2 regions of the Streptomyces sp. NEAU-W12 genome follow, and region 1 is predicted to be linked to the other one. Evidence: predicted binding sites of a transcription regulator. Region 1 holds the regulator's gene; the other holds the start of a gene.

Region 1 (11,738 bases):
GGCGGCGGGGGGGGGCCCCCCCCCCCCCCGGCCCCCCCCCCCCCCCCCCTTCTGGCGCGGACTCGCGATCCCGGAACCGCGGGGCCGGAAGCAGACGTCACGCTGAGAGCGTGAGCAGCCGGCAGCCCAATGGCACGTGCGCACCCGAACGAGCGGCATGTGGACAGGGGTGACCGACGTGCTCACACCTCTGACGCGGGGCTGGACGACCCGCAGCTTTTCGCCCACCACGGACAGCGATCCAGCCGGACGCCTCCCGGACACGCCCCGAGGAGGCTCGGCGGCCCGTCGCGAGGTCCACGAACGCGGCCCGGCCGGCCGCGTGGACGGAGAGGCGCGACCGGCTCACGTCCTTGGAGCCGCGACGCGGACGGTTCCCGGAGCGGCGGCTGTTTCGACACACTCGTCGCCCTCGTTGCCGCCGTAACCGCTCTCGCGCCAGAGAAGTCGCCGATGGCGCTCAGCGCTCGTAGGGCTCCGCAGAGCCCGGGTTCTCGTTCCGGAGAGGGGTTCGGCCTGCCCGCGGTCCAGTCGGGGAGCCGGTCACATCGACGTCCGGCGCTGGGAAGCCCCCGCTCCGGACCCGGCCGTCCGGGCGCCACTACGATTCCGTTCCATGGAGGACGAGAAGCGGGAGACCGCGCCAGGGCCGGCCGGTGCGGAGCTGGCGTATCTACCGACCCGGTCCGACATGGCCGAGGCGCTCCACGCCCGTACCCCTCCGGCCGTGCTCTGGCGTCTGCCGGCGGCTGCCGTGGCGGGCACGGTGGCTGTTGTCGCCGTTCTCCAGCTGCTCGAGGTGCCCGAAGGTGTGCTCGTGGTGGCGGCCACCACAGGCTCCCTGGCGGCGCTGGGCGGCCTCGTGGGCGGGTGGGTGAGCCGGCTCCACGGAGTTCGGCGGATGACCGGGTACGCACGTGCGCAGGGCGAATACGTCATGCGGGTGGACGACGACGGCGTCCGCGCCACCACGGCTCTTGTGGAGAGCCGGATCCTCTGGTCGTCGTTCCGCCACTACATCGAGACGGCGAACCTTTTCGTGCTGGTCATCGATGACACGGTCGGTGGAATGGCCCTCCTGCCGAAGCGTGGACTGCGCGGGGGAGCGGACGTCGACGAGATGCGCGTGATCGTTGCGAGGCATCTCGCGCCGCACCCCTCCGGGGCCGAGGGGAAGAGCGCCCCGCATCCCGTCAGGAGTTCCTGACGCGCCGTCCACGGTGGTGAGGGCCCGCACCGCCGTGATGCGTGCGGCCGGTCCGAGCAGGGCCGGGGCCGGCGCCCCTCTCTTTCCGATGTTGCGCGGAACTGGCCGGTTTTCGGCCCTCTCCTGACCGGATGTGGAGTGCTGTTCCTGCTTTCGGTGGTCCACTTCGGTAACCCGTTGCTTACGGGTGGGGTCGGTCTGTCACTCTGTCGGCATTGATCGAGGTGTATTCGTACGAACTGCCCGGGGAGCTGCCCATGGGGGCCATTCCGACGCAACGGGAGACCTCCCCTGCCGCGTCCGAGACGTTCGCGCGGGCGTGTGCGCGGGCGGACGCGACCCTGCCCGGCGGTTCCCTCGCCCCGGGGTCCGCACGCGCCCTGGTGCGGGCGGCGCTCGCCGAGTGGACGGAACGCGCCCTGCCCGGCGTCGAGCACCTCACCACCCGCGCCGTCGACGACGCCATGCTGATCGCCAGCGAGCTGGTCACCAACGCCGTCGTCCACGCCGGGACCGAGGTACGGCTCACCTGCGCGCTGGAGGAGGACACCGGCGCGCTCGTCATCGAGGTCGCCGACCGGCACCCCTCCCGCACCCCGCGCGACGGCGGGCCGGACGCGGTGCCCTCCGGGAGTCCCGAGGGCCACGAGTACGGGCGGGGGCTGCGGCTCGTCGCCGCGCTCTCCGAGGCCTGGGGGATCACCTACCGGCCCGGCGCCCACACGAAGACGGTCTGGGCCCGTGTCCCCGCCAGGGGCCTCGCGGCGGACGACCCGGACGACGTGACGGGCGGCGTGGGTGGTCCGGCCGGCGGGGGCGCCTGGGGCGACGACGCGGGCGCGTACGCGGGAGAGTCGGAGCCGGACGGGGCGTACGCGGTCCCGTGGCCCGGTGGGGGCCGGGAGGCGTGGCGTGCCGCGCGGCCGTACCGGCGGGACGGGGCCTGGCTGGGCCGCGGGGCGCTGTCGTTCCTGGCCGAGGCCTCCGACCTGCTCGCCGGGCAGCTCGACGAGGATCTCGTCGCCGCGCTCACCGGGCAGCTGATCGTTCCGCGGCTCGCGGACTGGTGCGCCGTGTGGCTGGAGGACGAGAGCAGCGGTCACGGCGGCTGGGGCGAGGGCGTGCCGGCCGGCGGGTCCCGTCTCGCCCGGGTCTGGCACGCCGACGAGAGCCGCGTCGAGGAACTGAGCCGGGTGCTCGAGCAGAATCCGCCACCGCCCTCCGACCCGCTGTCCCCCGGCCCGCTCGACTACCCCTGGCCCGAGAAGGCGTTCCGGATGCCGGAAGCCGACCTGGACCTGCCGGAGGCCGACCTGGACCTGCCGGGGGCTGTTCTCGGCCTGCCGGGGGCTGTTCTCGGTCTGCCGGAGGCCGCTCTCGGCGGGTCGGAGGCCGCTCTCGGCGGGCCGGAGGGCTTCCGCATGCCGGGAAGCCTCGGCATGCCCGGGGCCCCGGAGGGCGGACCGGCGTACGACTGCGCCGTCTCCGTTTCCGCCCCCGTCCCCCTCCCCCCTCCGGTCTCCGTTCCCGCGCCCGGTGCGGCCCTCGCCTACCGGCTCGTCGTCGGCGGGCGGCCGCTCGGGACGCTGGTGATCGGGCGGGCCGGGATCGGGCGGTTCCCGGACGAGATCACCGGGCTGGTGGAGGATCTCGGGCGGCGCGTGGCGCTCGCCATCGGCGCCGCCCGGCAGTACGCCCGCCAGGCCACCATCGCCGCCGTGCTCCAGCGCGGACTGCTGCCCGGCGCCGTCGCCGAGATCCCCGGTGTGCGCTCCGCGTTCGTCCACGAGCCCCTCGACAAGGGCGGGCCGAGCGGCGACTTCTACGACCTGTTCCAGGCGGGCGAGGGCCGCTGGTGCTTCGCCGTCGGCGACGTCCAGGGCAAAGGGCCCGAGGCGGCCGTCGTCATCGGTCTCGCCCGGCCCTGGCTGCGGCTGCTCGCCCGCGAGGGCTACCGCGTCGCCGACGTCCTCGACCGCCTCAACCGGCTGCTCCTCGACGACGCCACCGAGGCCGCCGACGCCGCCGCCCGCGCCCTCGTCGCCGCCGGGGCCCGCCCCTCCGCCCCGGGCGACGGCCCCCAGACCCGTTTCCTGTCCCTGCTCTACGGCGAGCTCACCCTCCGCGACGAGGGCGACGGCGGCGCCCGCGTCACCCTCGGCTCCGCCGGGCACCCCCTGCCGCTGCTGCTCGCCCCCGACGGCACGGTCCGTACCGTCGCCCAGCCGCAGACCCTGCTCGGGGTCGTCGAGGACGCCACCTACACCAGTGAGACCTTCGAGCTGCGCCCCGGCGACACCCTGCTCTGCGTCACCGACGGCGTCACCGAGCGGCGCTCCGGCTCCCGCCAGTTCGACGACGGGGACGGGCTCGCCACGGCGCTGGCCGGCTGCGCGGGACTGGACGCCGGACTGACGGCGGAAAGGATCAACCGGCTCGTCCACGAGTTCGGGGCGCGGCCGCCGGCCGACGACCTCGCGCTGCTCGTGCTCCAGGCGGAGTGAACCCGGGGGCGCCGACGACGCGGGAAGGGACCGGAGCGCGTGCGGGACAATGGAGCACATGCCTTCCGCTCTCCCCGACGGCGAGCCCGTCCCCGCCGACGGCGCGCTGCCCGCGTCCGCACTCGCCGGTGCCACGGACCGCCCCCTCGGGTTCTACCTGCACGTGCCGTACTGCGCGACCCGCTGCGGCTACTGCGACTTCAACACCTACACCGCCACCGAGCTGCGCGGCAGCGGGGGCGTGCTGGCCTCCCGCGACCACTACGCCGAGACCCTGACCGACGAGGTCCGCCTGGCCCGCAAGGTGCTCGGCGACGACCCGCGCGAGGTCCGCACCGTCTTCGTCGGCGGCGGCACGCCCACCCTGCTGGCCGCCGACGACCTCGTACGGATGCTGGGCGCGATCCGTGACGAGTTCGGGCTCGCGGCGGACGCCGAGGTGACGACGGAGGCGAACCCGGAGTCGGTCGACCCGGCCTACCTGGAGGCCCTCCGCGCGGGCGGCTTCAACCGGATCTCCTTCGGCATGCAGAGCACCCGGCAGCACGTGCTGAAGGTCCTCGACCGCACGCACACCCCCGGCCGCCCGGAGGCCTGCGTCGCCGAGGCGCGCGCGGCGGGCTTCGAGCACGTCAACCTCGACCTGATCTACGGCACCCCCGGAGAGTCCGACGACGACTGGCGGGCCTCGCTCGACGCGGCGACCGGTGCCGGGCCGGACCACGTCTCGGCGTACGCGCTGATCGTCGAGGAGGGCACCCGACTGGCCCGGCGCATCCGGCGCGGCGAGGTCCCGATGACCGACGACGACGTCCACGCCGACCGGTACCTGATCGCCGAGGAGACCCTGTCGGCGGCCGGATTCGACTGGTACGAGGTGTCCAACTGGGCCACCTCCGACGCCGGCCGCTGCCTGCACAACGAGCTGTACTGGCGGGGTGCCGACTGGTGGGGGGCCGGCCCGGGGGCGCACTCGCACGTGGGCGGGGTGCGCTGGTGGAACGTCAAGCACCCGGGCGCGTACGCGGCGGCGCTGGCGTCGGGCCGGTCGCCGGGCGCGGGCCGGGAGCTGCTGTCGGACGAGGACCGGCGGGTGGAGCGGATCCTGCTGGAGCTGAGGCTGCGGGAGGGCGTGCCGCTGTCACTGCTGAAGGAGGAGGGGCTGGCGGCGTCGCGGCGGGCGCTGGCGGACGGGCTGCTGGAGCGGAAGCCGTACGAGGAGGGGCGTGCGGTGCTGAGGCTCCGCGGGCGGTTGCTGGCGGATGCCGTGGTCAGGGATCTGGTGGACTGACCACTGGGCGGAGTGAAGCACCGCGGAACGCGGGTTCGGTCCCCCCTGGTTCGTGGGCTGCCGCTTGAAAGGACGCGGCGGATGTGGAGGGCCACGGAGACGACCGCTGTGGACGAGTGCGGGACGACCAGGTTCTTCGAGGGGTTCGAGCCTCCCGAGGGGGCCAGGGTCGAGCTCCTCCGGGGGGGGACACCGTGATGACGGCCGGTCCCGATCTTGTGCACAACATGATCGTGGAAGGCGTCCTGGACCAGATCCCGCGCAAGCGGTGGGCGCGTCTCCGGGCCCGGGACGTCGACATCATCGACGGGGCCGGCGGGCCCGTGCCGGATCCGGTGGTCCTCGGGCGCGATGCCACGCCCGAGGCGGGACGTCTGCTGCCGTCCGAGCTGATCACACGGGTGGCCGAAGTCGTCTCCACGACCGGTGTCGTGCGGGATCACCTCGTCGAGCGGTCGATCCACGCCGCCGGCAGGGTTCCCGCGTACCTCGTCACCGACCCGGTCACGGAGCACCGCGTCCTGCTCACGATGCCGGTCGGGGAGGGCGACGCAGCTGACCACAAGGCGCAGCTGACCACAAGGCACGGATGAAGCTGGACTTCGGTGGTCGGCTGCCGCTCGACATGCCGGGCATCGGCCTGGACACCAGTGAACTCGGCAGCTTCCAGGGCGTCAGGCCCCACCGCTTTCCGTGACGAAGTCGATCAGCTCCTCGACCCTGCCCAGGAGCTCCGGCTCCAGATCCCTGTAGGACCGCACCCGTCCCAGAACGTGCTGCCAGGCCACCCCCGTGTTCTCCGGCCAGCCCAGCGCCCGGCACACCCCCGTCTTCCAGTCCTGGCCGCGCGGGACGCGGGGCCACGCCCCGATACCCAGGGACGACGGCTTCACCGCCTCCCAGATGTCGATGTAGGGGTGGCCCACCACCAGGGCGTGCTCACTGGTGACCGCCTCGGCGATGCGCGACTCCTTCGAACCCGGCACCAGGTGGTCCACCAGGACCCCCAGCCGCGCGTCCGGGCCCGGACCGAACTCCTCGACGATCGCCGGGAGGTCGTCGACGCCCTCCAGGTACTCCACGACCACGCCCTCGACGCGCAGGTCGTCGCCCCACACCCGCTCGACCAGTTCGGCGTCGTGGCGCCCCTCGACGTAGATGCGCCCGGCGCGTGCCACGCGCGCGCGTGCGCCCGGGACGGCCACCGAACCGGACGCCGTACGGGTCGGACGCGGCGGACCGGCGGCCGGCCGCACCAGCGTCACCACGCGTCCCTCCAGGAGGAACCCGCGCGGCTCCAGCGGGAACACCCGGTGCTTGCCGAAGCGGTCCTCCAGGGTCACCGTGCCCGCCTCGCAGCGGATCACCGCGCCGCAGAATCCGCTGCCGGGCTCCTCCACCACCAGACCGGGCCCGGCCGGCACCTCGGGGACGGGCCGGGACTTCTTCCACCCGGGGGTCAGGTCAGGAGAGTACTGGCGCATTCTGATGACGATAGGAGAAGCCGGCCCCCGTTCGGCCGAGGATTCAGCACGACACGCCGAAGCGGACCGCGAGAGCGTCGCGCTGGGCCCGTACGAACGCCGCGTCCACCGCCGCGCCGTGGCCGGGAACGTACACCGCGTCCTCGCCGCCCAGGGCCAGCAGCCGGTCCAGGGCGCCCGGCCACTGCGACGGGACGGCGTCGGGGCCCGCCTGCGGTTCGCCGGACTCCTCCACCAGGTCGCCGCAGAACACCACCCGTGGTTCGCCGGTGACCAGCACCGCGAGATCGTGCGCCGTGTGCCCCGGTCCCACGTTCGCGAGCAGCGCCCGCCGTCCGCCGCCCAGGCCGAGCGTCCACTCGCCGGACACCGTGTGCCGGGGACGGACCAGCGCGTCCACCGCCTCCCCGGCCTCCCGCGCGTCCAGACCGTGGCGCTCCGCGTCCGTGAGCAGTTCCTCGCGCCCCCGCGCCAGCACCGTGTCCAGCCCCACCGCGCCGAACACCTCCGCGCCCGCGAACACCGCCGCCCCCAGCACGTGGTCGAAGTGGGGGTGGGTGAGCGCGAGATGCGTCACACGCCGCCCGGCGAGCGACTGCGCCCCGGCCCGCAGCCGCGCGCCCTCGCGCAGGGACGAACCGGCGTCCACGAGCAGCACCGCGTCCGCGCCGACGACGAGGCCCACCGTGCAGTCCCACACCGGGAGCCGGCACCGCCCCACCCCCGGCGCCAGCCCTTCCCATCCCGCCTCTTCCCACGCCACCGTCATACCGCGACGCTAACGGCCCACGGCTTTCGCGGCGCGTCCGCGCGGGACCGGCCTTGCCCGGGGAGTACCCCCCGGTCGTACACTGGGCGGGGAGTCTGGCACTCGCGTGCGAAGAGTGCCAGGGCATCCGGGAAACGGACCGGGCGGACGGCTTTTGGAGGTGTGCGTGATGCTCAGTGAACGCAGGCTCCAGGTGCTGCGCGCCATCGTCCAGGACTACGTCGGCACCGAGGAGCCCGTCGGCTCCAAGGCCCTCACCGAGCGGCACAACCTGGGCGTCTCCCCGGCCACCGTGCGCAACGACATGGCGGCCCTGGAGGACGAGGGCTTCATCGCCCAGCCGCACACCAGCGCCGGGCGCATCCCCACCGACAAGGGCTACCGGCTCTTCGTGGACAAGCTCGCCGGCGTCAAACCGATGACCGCGCCCGAGCGGCGCGCCATCCAGAACTTCCTCGAGGGCGCCGTCGACCTGGACGACGTCGTGGCCCGCACGGTGCGGCTGCTCGCGCAGCTCACCCGGCAGGTCGCCGTCGTGCAGTACCCGTCGCTGACCCGCTCGACCGTGCGGCACGTGGAACTGCTCCCGCTGGCGCCCGCGCGCGCCATGCTGGTGCTGATCACGGACACCGGACGGGTCGAGCAGCGCATGGTCGACTGCCCGGCGCCGGTCGGCGAGGCGTCCCTGGCGGATCTGCGGGCCCGGCTCAACAGCCGTGTCGCGGGCCGCCGTTTCACCGATGTACCGTCCCTCGTCGAGGACCTCCCGGAGGCCTTCGACCCCGAGGAACGCGGTACGGTCTCGACCGTGCTCTCCACCCTCCTGGAGACGCTGGTCGAGGAGAACGAGGAGCGGTTGATGATCGGCGGCACCGCCAATCTGACCCGCTTCGGGCACGATTTCCCCTTGGTGATCCGGCCTGTCCTGGAGGCGCTCGAGGAGCAGGTCGTGCTTCTCAAGCTGCTCGGAGAGGCGAAGGATCCGGGCGTGACCGTCCGTATCGGTCATGAGAACGCCCATGAGGGACTCAACTCCACGTCCGTCGTGTCGGTGGGCTACGGTTCGGGCGGCGAGGCGGTTGCCAAGCTCGGCGTGGTCGGACCGACCCGCATGGATTACCCGGGAACGATGGGAGCGGTACGCGCAGTGGCACGGTACGTCGGACAGATCCTGGCGGAGTCGTAAGTGGCCACCGACTATTACGCCGTACTCGGCGTGCGCCGGGACGCGTCGCAGGAAGAGATCAAGAAGGCCTTCCGGCGACTCGCCCGCGAGCTGCATCCGGACGTCAACCCGGATCCGAAGACCCAGGAGCGGTTCAAGGAGATCAACGCCGCCTACGAGGTCCTGTCGGATCCGCAGAAGAAGCAGGTCTACGACCTCGGCGGCGACCCGCTCCAACAGGCCGGAGCAGGCGGCGGCGCGGGCGGCTTCGGGGCGGGCGGCTTCGGGAACTTCTCCGACATCATGGACGCGTTCTTCGGCACGGCGTCGCAGCGCGGTCCGCGCTCGCGCACCCGCCGCGGCCAGGACGCGATGATCCGCCTCGAGGTCGAGCTGGACGAGGCCGCGTTCGGCACCACCAAGGACATCCAGGTCGACACGGCGGTCGTCTGCACCACGTGCAGCGGTGAGGGCGCGGCGCCGGGCACCACGGCGCAGACCTGTGACATGTGCCGCGGCCGGGGCGAGGTCTCGCAGGTCACCCGGTCCTTCCTGGGCCAGGTCATGACCTCGCGCCCCTGCCCGCAGTGCCAGGGCTTCGGCACCGTCGTCCCGAACCCGTGCCCCGAGTGCGCGGGCGACGGCCGGATCCGCTCCCGCCGCACCCTGACGGTGAAGATCCCGGCCGGTGTGGACAACGGGACCCGGATCCAGCTGGCGGGCGAGGGCGAGGTCGGCCCCGGCGGCGGTCCCGCCGGCGACCTGTACGTCGAGATCCACGAGCTGCCGCACGCCATGTTCCAGCGGCGCGGCGACGACCTGCACTGCACGGTCACCCTCCCGATGACGGCGGCCGCCCTCGGCACCAAGGTGCCGCTGGAGACGCTGGACGGCATGGAGGAGGTCGACATCCGGCCCGGCACCCAGTCCGGCCAGTCGATCCCGCTGCACGGCCGGGGCGTCACGCACCTGCGGGGCGGCGGCCGGGGCGACCTCATCGTGCACGTCGAGGTGCAGACCCCGGGCAAGCTCGACCCCGAACAGGAGCGCCTGCTGCGCGAACTCGCCAAGCTCCGCGGCGAGGAGCGCCCGCTGGGCCAGTTCCAGCCGGGCCAGCAGGGCCTGTTCTCCCGGCTGAAGGACGCCTTCAACGGGCGCTGACGGGCGCTTTCCCGCGGGGACCGGACGAGGTCCCCGCGGTGCCCCCGGAAGCGGGCCGCGCCAGGGGCGCGATCGGCTCCGGAGCCGTTTCGGACCCACTCGCGACCCGCTCCCGATCCGGTGGTGGTCCGTCCCCGATCGAATTCGGAGATGCCCGAAGGACGTGGCAACATGCCGTCATGTCCTTGGCCCTCACCGACCTCCTCCGGCACCCCGTGGTGCAGGCCCCGATGGCGGGCGGAGTCGCCGTGCCGCAGCTCGCCGCGGCCGTGTCCGAGGCGGGCGGGCTCGGGTTCCTGGCCGCCGGGTACAAGACCGCGGACGGGATGTACCAGGAGATCAAACAGCTGCGCGGGCTGACCGGGTTCCCCTTCGGCGTCAACGTCTTCATGCCCCAGCCCGAGACCCCCGACCCCGCCGCCGTCGGCGTCTACGCCCATCAGCTGGCCGGTGAGGCCTCCTGGTACTCCACCGGGCTGGGCGACCCCGACGACGGCCGCGACGACGGCTACGACGCCAAACTCGCCGTCCTGCTCGACAACCCGGTGCCGGTGGTGTCGTTCCACTTCGGCGTGCCCGCCCGGGACGTCCTGGACGCCCTGCGCCGCGCCGGCACGTTCACGCTGGCCACCGCCACCACCCCCGGCGAGGCGCGGGCCGTTCAGGACGCGGGCGCCGACGCGGTGATAGCGCAGGGCGCCGAGGCCGGCGGCCACCAGGGCACCCACCGGGACTGCCCGGAGACGGACTGCTCCGGCATCGGGCTGCTGCCCCTGGTCAGCCAGGTGCGGGAGGCCGTGGACATCCCGATCGTCGCGGCCGGCGGCATCATGCACGGCAGCCAGATCGCCGCCGTCCTGGCGGTCGGCGCCTCGGCGGCCCAGCTCGGCACGGCGTTCCTCGCCACGCACGAGTCCGGTGCGCACGTCCTGCACAAGCAGGCGCTGACCAACCCCCTGTACACCCGCACCGAGCCGACCCGCGCCTTCTCCGGACGCCCGGCCCGCGCCCTGGTCAACCGCTTCCTGCGCGAGCACGGCCGGTACGCCCCCGCCGCCTATCCGGACGTCCACCATCTGACCGCCCCGCTGCGCAAGGCCGCCGCCACCGCCGGGGACCCCCAGGGCATGGCGCTGTGGGCGGGACAGGGCCACCGGATGGCCCGCGAGCTGCCCGCCGGGCAGCTGGTGGAGGTGCTGGCCGCCGAACTCACCGCCACCCGGACCGCGCTGTCGGCGGGAGGTGCCCGATGACCGCCCCGGTCTTCGTCGTGGACGACTTCGGCACGGACGGCTCCGGCCACCACGTGCTCGACGGACCCGAGGGACGGCACGCCGTCTCCGTGAAGCGGCTGCGGGCCGGGGAGAAGGTCGTCCTCACCGACGGCGCCGGCCGCCGGGCCGAGGGCGAGGTGACCGCAACCGAGGGCAAGGACCGGTTGGTCGTGCTCCTCGGCGACGTCGTCGAGGAGCCCGTGGAGTCGCCCCGGCTCACCGTCGTCCAGGCCCTGCCCAAGGGGGACAGGGGCGAGCTGGCCGTGGAGACGATGACCGAGGTCGGCGTCGACGCGGTCGTGCCGTGGTCGGCGGCGCGCTGTGTCACCCAGTGGCGGGGCGAGCGCGGGCTGAAGTCCCTCGGCAAATGGCGGGCGACGGCCCGCGAGGCGGGCAAGCAGTCCCGCCGGACGCGCTTCCCGGAGGTCGCGGACGCGGCCACAACCCGGCAGGTTGCGTCACTTCTCGCCGAAGCCGACTTCGCCGCCGTCCTCCACGAGAGCGGCACCGAACCCCTCGCGACCGCCGAACTCCCCTCCTCCGGCAGCATCGTGCTGGTCGTCGGCCCCGAAGGCGGGGTCTCGCCGGAGGAGCTGGAGCTCTTCGCGCAGGCCGGCGCCAAGCCCTACCGCCTGGGCCGCAGCGTCCTGCGCACCTCCACCGCCGGCACCGCGGCGACGGCCGTGCTCCTGACCCGTACGGGCCGCTGGTCCTGATCCGGGACCACCGAGGTGCCGGGATGCCGGCGCACCGGGGCGCCGACCAGGCCCGGCAGCGAGGGCGGGGCGGGGGCGCCTGCGGTGGCCGTATGCGCTCTACCGTCACGTCCGCGACGGTGGCAGGCTGCCGTCCATGGCGTCCAAGGGGGCACTGACGAGGAGTT
Region 2 (11,738 bases), on a different contig from region 1:
TCCTCCGACGTCACCCTGGAACTGGTCGCCGCCGACTACGGCACCGGCGTGGACAACAGCACGAAGAAGTACTGGGCCACGCTGACGGAGCAGTACGAGGCCGAACATCCGGGCGTGACGATCGACGTCACCGTCCACTCCTGGAACGACGTCGACCGCGAGGTCAAGGAGCGGGTCGACGCGGGCGACCCGCCGGACATGGCCCAGATCGGCGCGTACGCCGACTACGCCGCCGACGGACTGCTCTACAAGGCCGACGACGTGCTCTCCATCCCCGTACAGGCCGACTTCGTCGCGCAGCTGGCCACCGCGGGCCAGGTCAACGGCGTGCAGTACGGCATGCCGTTCGCCGCCTCCACCCGCGTGCTGTTCTACAACAAGGCCCTGTTCGAGGACGCCGGCCTCACCCCGCCGCAGACCTGGGCCGAACTCGCCGCGAACGCCGAGGTGCTGAAGGAGGAGGGCGTGAAGTACCCCTACGCGCTGCCCCTCGGCCCGGAGGAGGCGCAGGCCGAGACCATGCAGTGGCTGCTCGGCGGCAAGGGCGGCTACACCGACACCATGGGTGCCTACGCCTTCGACTCCGCGCAGAACACCGCGACCTTCACCTGGCTGAAGGACGAGCTGGTCGGCAAGGGCCTGACCGGTCCCGTCGCGCCCGGCGAACTCGACCGCGCCGAGGCGTTCGCCGCCTTCGCCGCCGGTGACGTCGGCATGCTGAACGGCCACCCGTCGCTGGTCGGCATGGCCGAGCAGAAGGGCGTGGAGTTCGGCACCGTGCCGACACCGGGGGCCGGCGACGAGAGCCCGTCCACGCTCGGCGTCGCCGACTGGATGATGGCCTTCAAGAAGAACGGCCACCGCGACGAGATCGGTGACTTCCTCGACTTCGTCTACAGCGAGGAGCACGTGCTCGAGTTCTCCCGCGCGTACGACCTGCTGCCGGTCACCACCTCCGCGTCCCGCGTGATGGGCGAGTCCACGGAGGACAGGAAACTCCGGCCCTTCCTCGACCAGCTGGCGACCGCGGAGCTCTACCCGGTCGGCAACACCTCCTGGGCCGACGTCAACGCGGCCGTCAAGCAGCGGATCGGCAAGGCCGTGGCCCCGGGCGGCAGCCCCGAGGGCGTCCTGGGCCAGCTCCAGGCGACCGCCACGCGCGCGGAGAGCGCGCAGTAGGACCCTCGGAGCCCGCAGCCCCTGCCGGGACCCGGCTGTCGGCGGCGAGGGCTACCGTGCGGGTATGGAGCAGGAACGGGAGCTGGGGCAGGAGCAGGAGCGGGAGCGGGAGCGGGAGCAGGAACGGGAGCTGGAGCGGGAGCAGGAGCAGGAGCTGGGGCGGGAGCGGGAGCTGCCGGCGCGGCGCGAGCGGGACATCATCGCGCTGGAGCGCCGCGGCTTCCTCGGCCCCGGCGCCAAGGAGCGGGCGATCCGCGAGGAGCTGGGCCTGGCCCCGGTGCGCTACTACCAGCTCCTCAACGCCCTGCTCGACGACCCCCGCGCCCTGGCCCACGACCCGGTCACCGTGAACCGGCTCAGACGCGTCCGCGCGTCCCGCCGCACGCAGCGCTGACGGGGCGCGGGACGGCAGGGCCGACGGGACACGCGGGACCGGCCGGCGGAGCCGTCGACCACCACGTCCGCGCGTTCCCGCAGCTCCGTGACCTCGTCGCTGCCGCTGCACAGCGGCAGCCCGGGGACGCCGTCCGAGCGGAGCTTGCCGCCGGCGGCGTCCCCGCAGGGCGGAGCGTCGAGCGCGGGCCGTTGGTGCCCGGTGTCCGGTGCCTGGCGGTCGGCATCGGCATCGGTACCGGCGGTGGTGCCAGCCGGTCGTGTCGGTCAGCCGGTCGTGTCGGTGCGTGGGGGCAGGGCCCGCGCCAGCGCATCGAGCAGGTCGACGACCCCCTCGGAGCCGTCGACCACCACGTCCGCGCGTTCCCGCAGCTCCGTGACCTCGTCGCTGCCGCTGCACACCAGCAGCCCGGGGACGCCGTCCGAGCGGAGCCTGTCGACGGCGGCGTAGGCGGGGAGGTCGCCCAGGTCGTCCCCGGCGTACAGGACGGTCCCGGCACCGATCTCGCGGGCGTACTCCGTCAGGGCGACGCCCTTGTCCATGCCGGGCGGACGCAGCTCCAGGACCATGCGGCCGGGCTCGACGACCAGACCGTGCCGCTGCGCCAGGCCGGTCAGCGGCTCGCGCAGCGCCTCCAGGGCGGCCTGGGGGTCGGCGGTCCTGCGGGTGTGGACGGCCACCGCGCGGCCCTTCTCCTCGGTCCAGGTGCCCTCCGGGGCGCCGGCCCGGTCGAGCAGCCCCGGCAGTTCCGCGCGCACGGCGGCGACCCCGGGGTGCGGGGCGGGCGCGGTGATGTCGCCGGTGGCGGCGCTCCAGCGCTCGGCGCCGTAGTGGCCGAGGACGACGAGGTGCTCCAGGCCGGGAACGTCCGCGAAGCCACCGTTGCGTACCGCCACCGCGGGCGGCCGGCCGGTGATCACCGCCACGGAGGCCACCTCCGGGGCGAGCGCGGCGAGCGCGCGCACCGCGTCGGGATGGGCACGGGCCTGCTCGGGATCGGGCACGATCGGCGCGAGCGTCCCGTCGAAGTCGAGCGCGATCAGTGCCCTGCCCGGCCGCGCGATCAGCGCGTCGAGTCCTTCCCGCCCGGCCCGCGTGGCGGGCACCGGCAGGGTGCCGGAGGTGTCGGGGTGCGTGGCGTTCGGGTCTGTGGAGTCCTTGGGGCTGCCCATACCGTCAACCTATCCACGCCCGCCCGTCCCCACGCCTGCACGACCGGCCGTCCAGGGAGACCCGGGAGGCAGACCGGGAGGTGCCGGGGGCCAAAGGGGGAGCCGACGAAGGGCCGGCAGGTCTCCTCCGGCTCCGTGAGCAGAGGTGTGGCACGGCGGGGGTGCCCCTATGCCTTTGGTCGAGTGGTCGAGGGAAACGGGAGTGCGTCGGGTCGGCGAGGGACCCGGTGACACCACCCCCGGACCATCAACGACAGGAGGGGGAAGTCATGCCGGACCCGAAGGCCGGAGGCCGGAGGCCCCATTGCGGAGCCACGAAAAAGGTAACGGGGACCACGCCGACGTCCGCAGCCCCGTGCACCGGCCCTCGCGCACCCGCGTCGACCGGGCCGCGCCGATCGGAGCCGCCCCCCGCGGCGGCGGGGCCGCAGGCCTCAGCTTCCGTCCCGCAGGGCGTCCAGCTGCTCCAGGAACCACTGCTCCGGCGGCAGCGCGGTCGCCGCGCCGGCCAGGCGCCCGGCGCGCTCGGTCCGCTCCTCCGGGCGCATCACGAGCCCCTCGTGCAGGGCCCGCGCCGTGTCGACCACGTCGTACGGGTTGACGGTGATCGCGTCCTCGCCCAGCTCCTCGTACGCCCCCGCCTCCCGGGACAGCACCAGCGCGCAGCCCCCTTCGGACAGGATCGGGATCTCCTTGGCGACCAGGTTCATCCCGTCCCGGATGGGGTTGACCAGCGCCACGTCGGCCAGCCGGTACGCGGCCAGGGAGCGCGCGAAGTCGTCCCGGACGTGCAGCACGACCGGACGCCAGCCCGGGGTCCCGTACCGCTCGTTGATCTCGTCGGCGACCCGCTGCACCTCGGCCGTGTAGTCGCGGTACACGGCGAGATCCTGCCGGGAGGGGTAGGCGAAGGCGACGTGCACGACCCGTTCGCGCCACTCGGGGTGGTCGTCGAGGAGCTGCCGGTACGCGAGCAGGCCGCGCACGATGTTCTTCGACAGCTCGGTCCGGTCGACCCGGACGACGGCCTTGCGCGCGGTCCCGTCGGGAGCCGTGCCGATCTCCTCGCGGAGCGTGACGATCCGCTCCTCGACGTCCGCCTCGTGCGCCCGGCCGCGCAGGAAGTCCGCGTCGGCACCCAGCCCGTGCACCCCGATCGCGGTCTTCCCGAGCCCGCCGACGAACCGCTCGCAGCACGCGGTGAACGCGTCCGCCCAGCGCCGGGTCAGGAAGCCGAGCCGGTCCGCGCCCAGCATCCCGCGCAGCACCTGCCCGGCGATGTCGTCGGGCAGCATCCGGAAGTACTCCGGCGGTGCCCACGGCGTGTGCGAGAAGTGGCCGATGCGCAGGTCGGGGCGGAGTTCTCGGAGCAGCCCCGGGACCAGCGTCAGGTGGTAGTCCTGCACCACCACCGCGGCCCCCTGCGCCGCCTCCTCGGCCAGCGCCTCGGCGAACGCCAGGTTGTAGGCCTCGTACGACGCCCACTGCCGGCGGAACTCCGCGTCGAAGACGGGCTCCAGCGGTGTCTGGTACAGCATGTGGTGCACGAACCACAGCACCGAGTTCGCGATGCCGTTGTACGCGTCGGCGTGCACGTCCGCGGGGATGTCCAGCATCCGCACGCCGTCCTCGCCGACCCCGCGCCGCACCGCCTCGCGGTCGCCGTCGGACAGCGCCGAGCACACCCACAGCGCGCCCGCGTCGGGCCCGATGGCCGACAGCCCGGACACCAGCCCGCCGCCGCCCCGCCTGGCGCGCAGCGAACCGTCCTCGTCCACCGTGTACGAAACGGGGCCGCGGTTCGACGCGACCAGCACCCGAGCGTCCTGACCAGCCTGCATGGAAGCCATACGCCCAACCTAGCCCGCCTTTGAAACGCTCAAACGTACGGATCGGCCACAGACGGGCCAGCGGATCGGCCGGATCCGGCCGGATGCCCCCGGAAGGCCGGTCCAAGGGCCTCGGTACGGCCCCCGGTGCGGCCCCCGGCCCGTACCGGGGCCCGTCGTGGTCAGGCCACCCGGCGGGACTGGTACTCGGCTATCTCCGTCATCGGAGGGCGCTCCTGGGTGTCCACCGGGTGGGTGCGCGGCTCGAAGCCGGTGCCGGTGCGTTCGAACTGGGTCAGAGCGGGGCGGAGCAGGTGGCTGCGGGCCAGCCGGAGGTGGGCGGTGCGGTAGATCGCGGCGGACATGCGGCCGAGGGCCTGGCCGTCCTGGTGCCGGTGCTTGCGCACACCGACGTCGACCTGGGCGAGGGCGTCCAGGCCCACCAGGTGCAGGGCGTCGACCAGCATGCCCAGCTCGACGCCGTAGCCGACGGGGAAGGGCAGCCGTTCCAGGAGCGAGCGGCGGGCCGCGTACTCGCCGCCCAGCGGCTGCACGAAGCCGGCCAGCCGCGGCCAGTGCAGGTTGAGCAGCGGGCGCGCCACCAGTTCCGTGACCCGGCCGCCCTGGCCGGCGGCGTCACCCAGGGGCCGGTCGTACATGGCCTTCACCAGCTGCACGTCCGGCTCCGTGAGCAGGGGGCCGACGATGCCGGTGACGAAGTCGGCGGAGAACTCCCTGAGGTCCGCGTCGACGAAACAGACGATGTCCCCCCGGGTGACCAGCAGGGAGCGCCACAGCACCTCGCCCTTGCCGGGCACGGCGGGTATGCGGGGCAGGATCGTGTCCCGGTGCACCACGGTCGCGCCCGCCGCCGCGGCCGCCCGGGCCGTGCCGTCGGTCGAGCCGGAGTCCACGACCACGATCTCGTCGACCAGCGGGACCCTCAGCATCAGGTCGTGCCGGATCGTCGTGACGATCTCCCCGACCGTCGCCTCCTCGTTGAGCGCGGGCAGCACCACGCTCACCGTCTGTCCCGTGGCGCGCCTGGCGGCCAGGAGGCGGTGCATCGGGCGGTCGCTCACGGCCCAGGAGCGGTGGGCCAGCCAACGCTCGACTTCTTCCAGCACGGTCAGCGGCTCCTCAGTCCTGTGGTCCATAGATCCTCTGGCCCATACTCCTGCGGTGCTCCTGCGGTCCGTACACCGGTGGTCCGTACTTCCGGTGGTCCGTGCCCCCGTGATCCGTCTCGCGGTTCGGACGTGCTCTCTGCACCGTCCTGGCCTTCGGTTACAGTCTTGGGCAACGCGGATGGCCACGCACATCGGGGGCCGCGACCCCCTCCGGTCCTCGTCCGCGCCGCACGACCGCATGACGGACAACCGAATACAGCTCATCCAGAGGGGCAGAGGGAAACGGCCCGATGAAGCCCCGGCAACCCTCCAGCCGGTTCTCGTAGATCACCGTCGATCGACGATCCAGCAGCGCACCGCGCGGTGGATCGCGCACGTGTCGCTGATCGTCCTCGCGAGGCTCCCGGCTAGGGAAGGTGCCAAATCCGTCTCACGGCGAGATGCGTCGTGAGGAAGATGAGGAGAAAGGGCCTCGCCTCACATGGCTGTGCAGACTGTCGCAAGCACCACCGAATCCGCCGGCTCCGCCGGGCGCTCCGGTTCCGCCGCACCCTCCGTCGATCTCGGCCCCGCCGCCGCGCTGTCCTGCCGCGAGTGCGGCCACCGCGTGCCGCTCGGTCCCGTCTTCGCCTGCGAGGAGTGTTTCGGCCCGCTGGAGATCGCCTACGACTTCTCGGCCTACGACACCGAGGAACTGCGCCGGCGCATCGAAGCGGGTCCCGCGAACATCTGGCGCTACGCGCCCCTGCTGCCCGTCCCCGCCGACGTGGCGACCAAGCCGAACATCAACCCGGGCTGGACCAAGCTCGTCCAGGCCGACAACCTCGCCCGCGAGCTCGGCGTCACCGGCGGCCTGTACGTCAAGGACGACTCCGGCAACCCGACGCACTCCTTCAAGGACCGGGTCGTCGCCCAGGCCCTGGAGGCCGCCCGCGCCTTCGGCTTCACCACCCTCTCCTGCTCCTCCACGGGCAACCTCGCCGGTGCCGTCGGCGCCGCCGCCGCCCGTGCCGGACTGCGCTCCTGCGTGTTCATCCCGCACGACCTGGAGCAGGGCAAGGTCGTCATGGCCGCCGTCTACGGCGGTGAGCTCGTCGGCATCGAGGGCAACTACGACGACGTGAACCGCTTCTGCTCCGAGCTGATCGGCGACCCGGCCGGCGAGGGCTGGGGCTTCGTCAACGTCAACCTCCGGCCGTACTACGCCGAGGGCTCCAAGACCCTCGCCTACGAGATCTGCGAGCAGCTCGGCTGGCGGTTGCCCGACCAGATCGTCGTCCCGATCGCCTCCGGCTCGCAGCTCACGAAGATAGACAAGGGGCTGCGGGAGCTGATCGAGCTCGGCCTCGTCGAGGACAGGCCGTACAAGATCTTCGGCGCCCAGGCCGAGGGCTGCTCGCCGGTGTCGACCGCGTACAAGGCGGGCCACGACGTCGTCCGGCCGCAGAAGCCGAAGACCATCGCCAAGTCGCTCGCCATCGGCAACCCCGCCGACGGCCCGTACGTCCTGGACATCGCGCGCCGCACCGGCGGCGCGGTGGAGGACGTGACGGACGAGCAGGTCGTGGAGGCCATCAGGCTGCTCGCGCGGACCGAGGGCATCTTCGCGGAGACCGCGGGCGGCGTGACCGTCGGTGTCACCAAGAAGCTGATCGAGAACGGCGACCTGGACCCGTCCCTGACCACCGTCGTCCTCAACACCGGCGACGGCCTCAAGACGCTGGACGCGGTGGCCGACACCGGCCTGACCGCGACCATCCGCCCGAACCTGGACTCCTTCCGAGAGGCTGGCCTCAGCTCATGAGCGTGACCGTCCGCATCCCCACCATCCTGCGCACCTACACCGGCGGCAAGGCCGAGGTCGACGCCCAGGGCGCCACCCTCGGCGACGTCATCGCCGACCTGGAGAAGAACCACACCGGGATCGCCGCCCGCGTCCTCGACGACCAGGGCAAGCTGCGCCGCTTCGTCAACGTCTACGTCAACGACGACGACGTCCGCTTCGAGCAGGGCCTCCAGACCGCGACGCCGGACGGCGCGGGCGTGTCGATCATCCCGGCCGTCGCCGGCGGCTGACGGCGGCTGACGAGAGCTGATCATTACCATTGGTAACTGGCGTGACCGAGCGTTCATCGGATTGCCCCCTCCGCGAGAGAAGCGGAGGGGGCAATTCCGTGGGATTGAACGCGATAGAGTTGGGGAACGCGGTCCCGACTCCCCTATCGGGAACCATTAATTCCTGCCGCTCGCCCGACTGGATACAGTCAAAGTCCGGGCCCGTTCTGCGGCGTTTGCGCGTTGTGTCCGTTCTGGCTTGCCGTGAAAACGGACGAATTACCGTCGCATTCCGGCCTGGCGGCGCCGAGATTTCTCGTCCGACTGACCTGTTGCAGAGGGCAGTTGGGCAGATACATTCAGCCGCGGTCGACGCGTTCCGGCGCACGCCCCCAACCGTTTGGGGAGTGAGGTCTGACCCGGATCCGCGAAGTGCGGATCCGCGCAAGGGCCAGTAATAGGGGAGTTAGGCATGGCTCAGGGCACCGTCAAGTGGTTCAACGCGGAGAAGGGGTACGGCTTCATCGCGGTCGACGGTGGTGCGGATGTTTTCGTCCACTACAGCGCGATCCAGATGGACGGCTACCGCACCCTTGAAGAGGGCCAGCGGGTCGAGTTCGAGATCTCGCAGGGCCAGAAGGGCCCGCAGGCCGACATGGTTCGCGTCACCGCCTGAACGCGCTACCAGCAACCACGAGAATTTTCCTGCCGACGAAGGGCTCGTGCCCCCGGGGTCACCCGGGGGCACGAGCCCTTCGCCCTGCCCGCACCGCCCCCCGCGTGTCGCCCTCCTCCCTGTCCCCTTGTGCCGACCCGCCGACCCGCCTGCCACCTGTCGCCTCCCGCCGGTCCGCCTGTTGCCGGTCTGCCTGCCGCCTGTCGCCTGCCGTCGGTCCGTGTGGCGCCCCTGCCGCCGGTCCGCCTGCTGTCGGTCCGCCTGTCGTCCGTTCCGCCTGTCGTCCGTTCGCCCGTCCGGCGGCCGCTCCTCCGCCCGCTGGCCCGTCTCGTCCCGGTGTTCGCGGGTGGCTGAGTCTCCCGCCGATCCTCGAAGGCGCTTGCACTCGCATGGGTCGAGTGCTAATCATTGCGTTAGCACTCTGAAGGTGAGAGTGACAACGTAAGGACCGGGTCGGTGAGGCCCGCAGGTCGGTGGGGCAAGGAACCGCCGGGTCTGTGAGCCGTCCGTCGCGGGCGCGGGCGCGGTCCTGGAGTCATCACCCCCAGTCCTGGAGGGACCACTTCACATGGCCAAGATCATCGCGTTCGACGAGGAGGCACGGCGCGGCCTCGAGCGCGGCATGAACCAGCTCGCGGACGCCGTCAAGGTGACGCTCGGCCCCAAGGGCCGCAACGTCGTCCTCGAGAAGAAGTGGGGCGCCCCCACGATCACCAACGATGGTGTGTCCATCGCCAAGGAGATCGAGCTCGAGGACCCGTACGAGAAGATCGGCGCCGAGCTGGTCAAGGAAGTCGCCAAGAAGACGGACGACGTCGCCGGTGACGGTACGACCACCGCGACCGTTCTCGCCCAGGCCCTGGTCAAGGAGGGCCTGCGCAACGTAGCCGCCGGCGCCAACCCCATGGCCCTCAAGCGCGGTATCGAGAAGGCCGTCGAGGCCGTCTCCGGTGCCCTGCTGGAGCAGGCGAAGGACGTCGAGACCAAGGAGCAGATCGCCTCCACGGCCTCCATCTCCGCCGCCGACACCCAGATCGGCGAGCTCATCGCCGAGGCGATGGACAAGGTCGGCAAGGAAGGCGTCATCACCGTCGAGGAGTCCCAGACCTTCGGTCTGGAGCTGGAGCTCACCGAGGGTATGCGCTTCGACAAGGGCTACATCTCGGCGTACTTCGCCACCGACATGGAGCGTATGGAGGCGTCGCTCGACGACCCGTACATCCTGATCGCCAACTCCAAGATCGGCAACGTCAAGGACCTGCTGCCGCTCCTGGAGAAGGTCATGCAGTCGGGCAAGCCGCTGCTGATCATCGCCGAGGACGTCGAGGGCGAGGCCCTGTCGACCCTGGTCGTCAACAAGATCCGTGGCACCTTCAAGTCCGTCGCCGTCAAGGCCCCGGGCTTCGGTGACCGCCGCAAGGCCATGCTCGGCGACATCGCCATCCTCACCGGTGGCGAGGTCATCTCCGAGGAGGTCGGCCTCAAGCTGGAGAACGCCACGGTCGACCTTCTGGGCCGGGCCCGCAAGGTCGTCATCACCAAGGACGAGACCACCATCGTCGACGGTGCCGGCTCGGCCGACCAGGTCCAGGGCCGCGTGAACCAGATCCGCGCCGAGATCGAGAACAGCGACTCGGACTACGACCGCGAGAAGCTGCAGGAGCGCCTGGCGAAGCTCGCCGGCGGTGTCGCGGTCATCAAGGCCGGTGCCGCCACCGAGGTCGAGCTCAAGGAGCGCAAGCACCGCATCGAGGACGCCGTTCGCAACGCGAAGGCGGCCGTCGAGGAGGGCATCGTCGCCGGTGGTGGCGTGGCCCTGCTGCAGGCCTCCTCGGTGTTCGAGAAGCTGGAGCTCGAGGGTGACGAGGCGACCGGCGCCCAGGCCGTGAAGCTCGCGCTCGAGGCCCCGCTGAAGCAGATCGCCGTCAACGCCGGCCTCGAGGGCGGTGTCGTGGTGGAGAAGGTGCGCAACCTGACCCCGGGCCACGGCCTGAACGCCGCGACCGGCGAGTACGTCGACCTGGTCAAGGAAGGCATCATCGACCCGGCCAAGGTGACGCGTTCCGCGCTGCAGAACGCCGCGTCGATCGCCGCGCTGTTCCTGACCACCGAGGCCGTCATCGCCGACAAGCCGGAGAAGGCCGCCGCGGCCGCTCCGGGCGGCATGCCGGGCGGTGACATGGACTTCTGAGCCTGACTCACCTCAGGTTCGGACCCGGTCCGTCAGTACCGAGGGCGGCACCCCCTGTCGACGACAGGGGGTGCCGCCCTCGGGCGTTTCCGGGAGCGGGACCCGGGGGGCCCGGGGGGGCGAACCTCCCGGGGTGGTGTGGTGGGGGTCACAGGAGGGTGGGCCGGACGGGTGGAATGGCTTCCGGCTCCCACTGGTTGCCGCTGGAGTGCGATGAATGCACGCACACATACTGACCGGTACATCCGACAAGGAGCCCCCACATGACCGTCGCCCCCTCCGCGGCCGCCGCCCGCGCTTCGGACGTTCTGTCCCGGCCGGTCTCGATCAACGGCCTGACCGTGCCGAACCGCATCGCGATGGCGCCGATGACCCGGATGTTCTCGCCGGGCGGTGTCCCCGGCGAGGACGTGGTGTCGTACTACTCCCGCAGGGCCGCCGCCGGTGTGGGGCTGATCGTCACCGAGGGCACGTACGTGGGGCACGAGTCGGCCGGGCAGAGCGACCGGGTGCCGCGGTTCCACGGGGAGGAGCAGCTGGCCGGCTGGGCGAGGGTCGCCGACGCGGTGCACGCGGCGGGCGGCACGATCGTGCCGCAGCTGTGGCACATCGGCATGGTCCGCGAGCAGGGTCAGGCGCCGTATCCCGAGGCGCCGGCGGTCGGCCCGTCCGGCGTGCGCACGGACGGCACCGAAGGTGCGGGCAAGGCCATGACGCAGGCCGACATCGACGCGGTGGTCGAGGCGTTCGCGCAGGCCGCCGCGGACGCCGAGCGCATCGGCTTCGACGGCGTGGAGCTGCACGGCGCCCACGGCTACCTCATCGACCAGTTCCTGTGGGCCGGCACCAACCGCCGCACCGACGCCTACGGCGGCGACCCGGTGGCGCGGGCGAGGTTCGCGACGGAGATCGTCGCGGCGGTCCGTGAGCGGGTCTCGCCCGGGTTCCCGGTCCTCTTCCGTTACTCGCAGTGGAAGCAGGACGCCTACGACTCCCGCCTCGCCGAGACCCCCGAGGAGCTGGAGGCGATCCTCGCCCCGCTCGCGGCGGCCGGTGTCGACGCCTTCCACGCCTCCACCCGTCGGTACTGGGTACCGGAGTTCGAGGGCTCG

What was found. The regulator HrcA, encoded in region 1, represses chaperone genes, less so after heat shock. The targets are predictions, from matches to a motif close to TTNGCACTCNGNNNNNCNGAGTGCNAA.
Region 2: groL (chaperonin GroEL) is a predicted target of HrcA. The motif match lies at 8,814-8,840, and genes of this name have one in related genera.

Annotation. Positions count from the first base shown of each region.
Region 1 is NZ_JAPJDM010000013.1:126,283-138,020, forward strand. It holds gene ORI94_RS18300 (YcxB family protein) at 617-1,207, shown strand; gene ORI94_RS18305 (ATP-binding SpoIIE family protein phosphatase) at 1,465-3,711, shown strand; gene hemW (radical SAM family heme chaperone HemW) at 3,770-5,002, shown strand; gene ORI94_RS35340 (hypothetical protein) at 5,200-5,595, shown strand; gene ORI94_RS18320 (DUF3097 domain-containing protein) at 5,677-6,486, opposite strand; gene ORI94_RS18325 (MBL fold metallo-hydrolase) at 6,530-7,255, opposite strand; gene hrcA (heat-inducible transcriptional repressor HrcA) at 7,425-8,441, shown strand; gene dnaJ (molecular chaperone DnaJ) at 8,442-9,581, shown strand; gene ORI94_RS18340 (nitronate monooxygenase) at 9,761-10,834, shown strand; gene ORI94_RS18345 (16S rRNA (uracil(1498)-N(3))-methyltransferase) at 10,831-11,571, shown strand; gene ORI94_RS18350 (hypothetical protein) at 11,708-11,738, shown strand, end outside.
Region 2 is NZ_JAPJDM010000014.1:172,504-184,241, reverse strand. It holds gene ORI94_RS19605 (extracellular solute-binding protein) at 1-1,179, shown strand, start outside; gene ORI94_RS19600 (DUF3263 domain-containing protein) at 1,334-1,573, shown strand; partial or broken gene ORI94_RS19595 (trehalose-phosphatase) at 1,615-1,731, opposite strand; gene otsB (trehalose-phosphatase) at 1,840-2,745, opposite strand; gene ORI94_RS19585 (alpha,alpha-trehalose-phosphate synthase (UDP-forming)) at 3,180-4,595, opposite strand; gene ORI94_RS19580 (glucosyl-3-phosphoglycerate synthase) at 4,757-5,701, opposite strand; SAM riboswitch class I at 5,962-6,167, shown strand; gene thrC (threonine synthase) at 6,186-7,508, shown strand; gene ORI94_RS19570 (ubiquitin-like small modifier protein 1) at 7,505-7,780, shown strand; gene ORI94_RS19565 (cold-shock protein) at 8,232-8,435, shown strand; gene groL (chaperonin GroEL) at 9,004-10,626, shown strand; gene ORI94_RS19555 (NADH:flavin oxidoreductase) at 10,890-11,738, shown strand, end outside.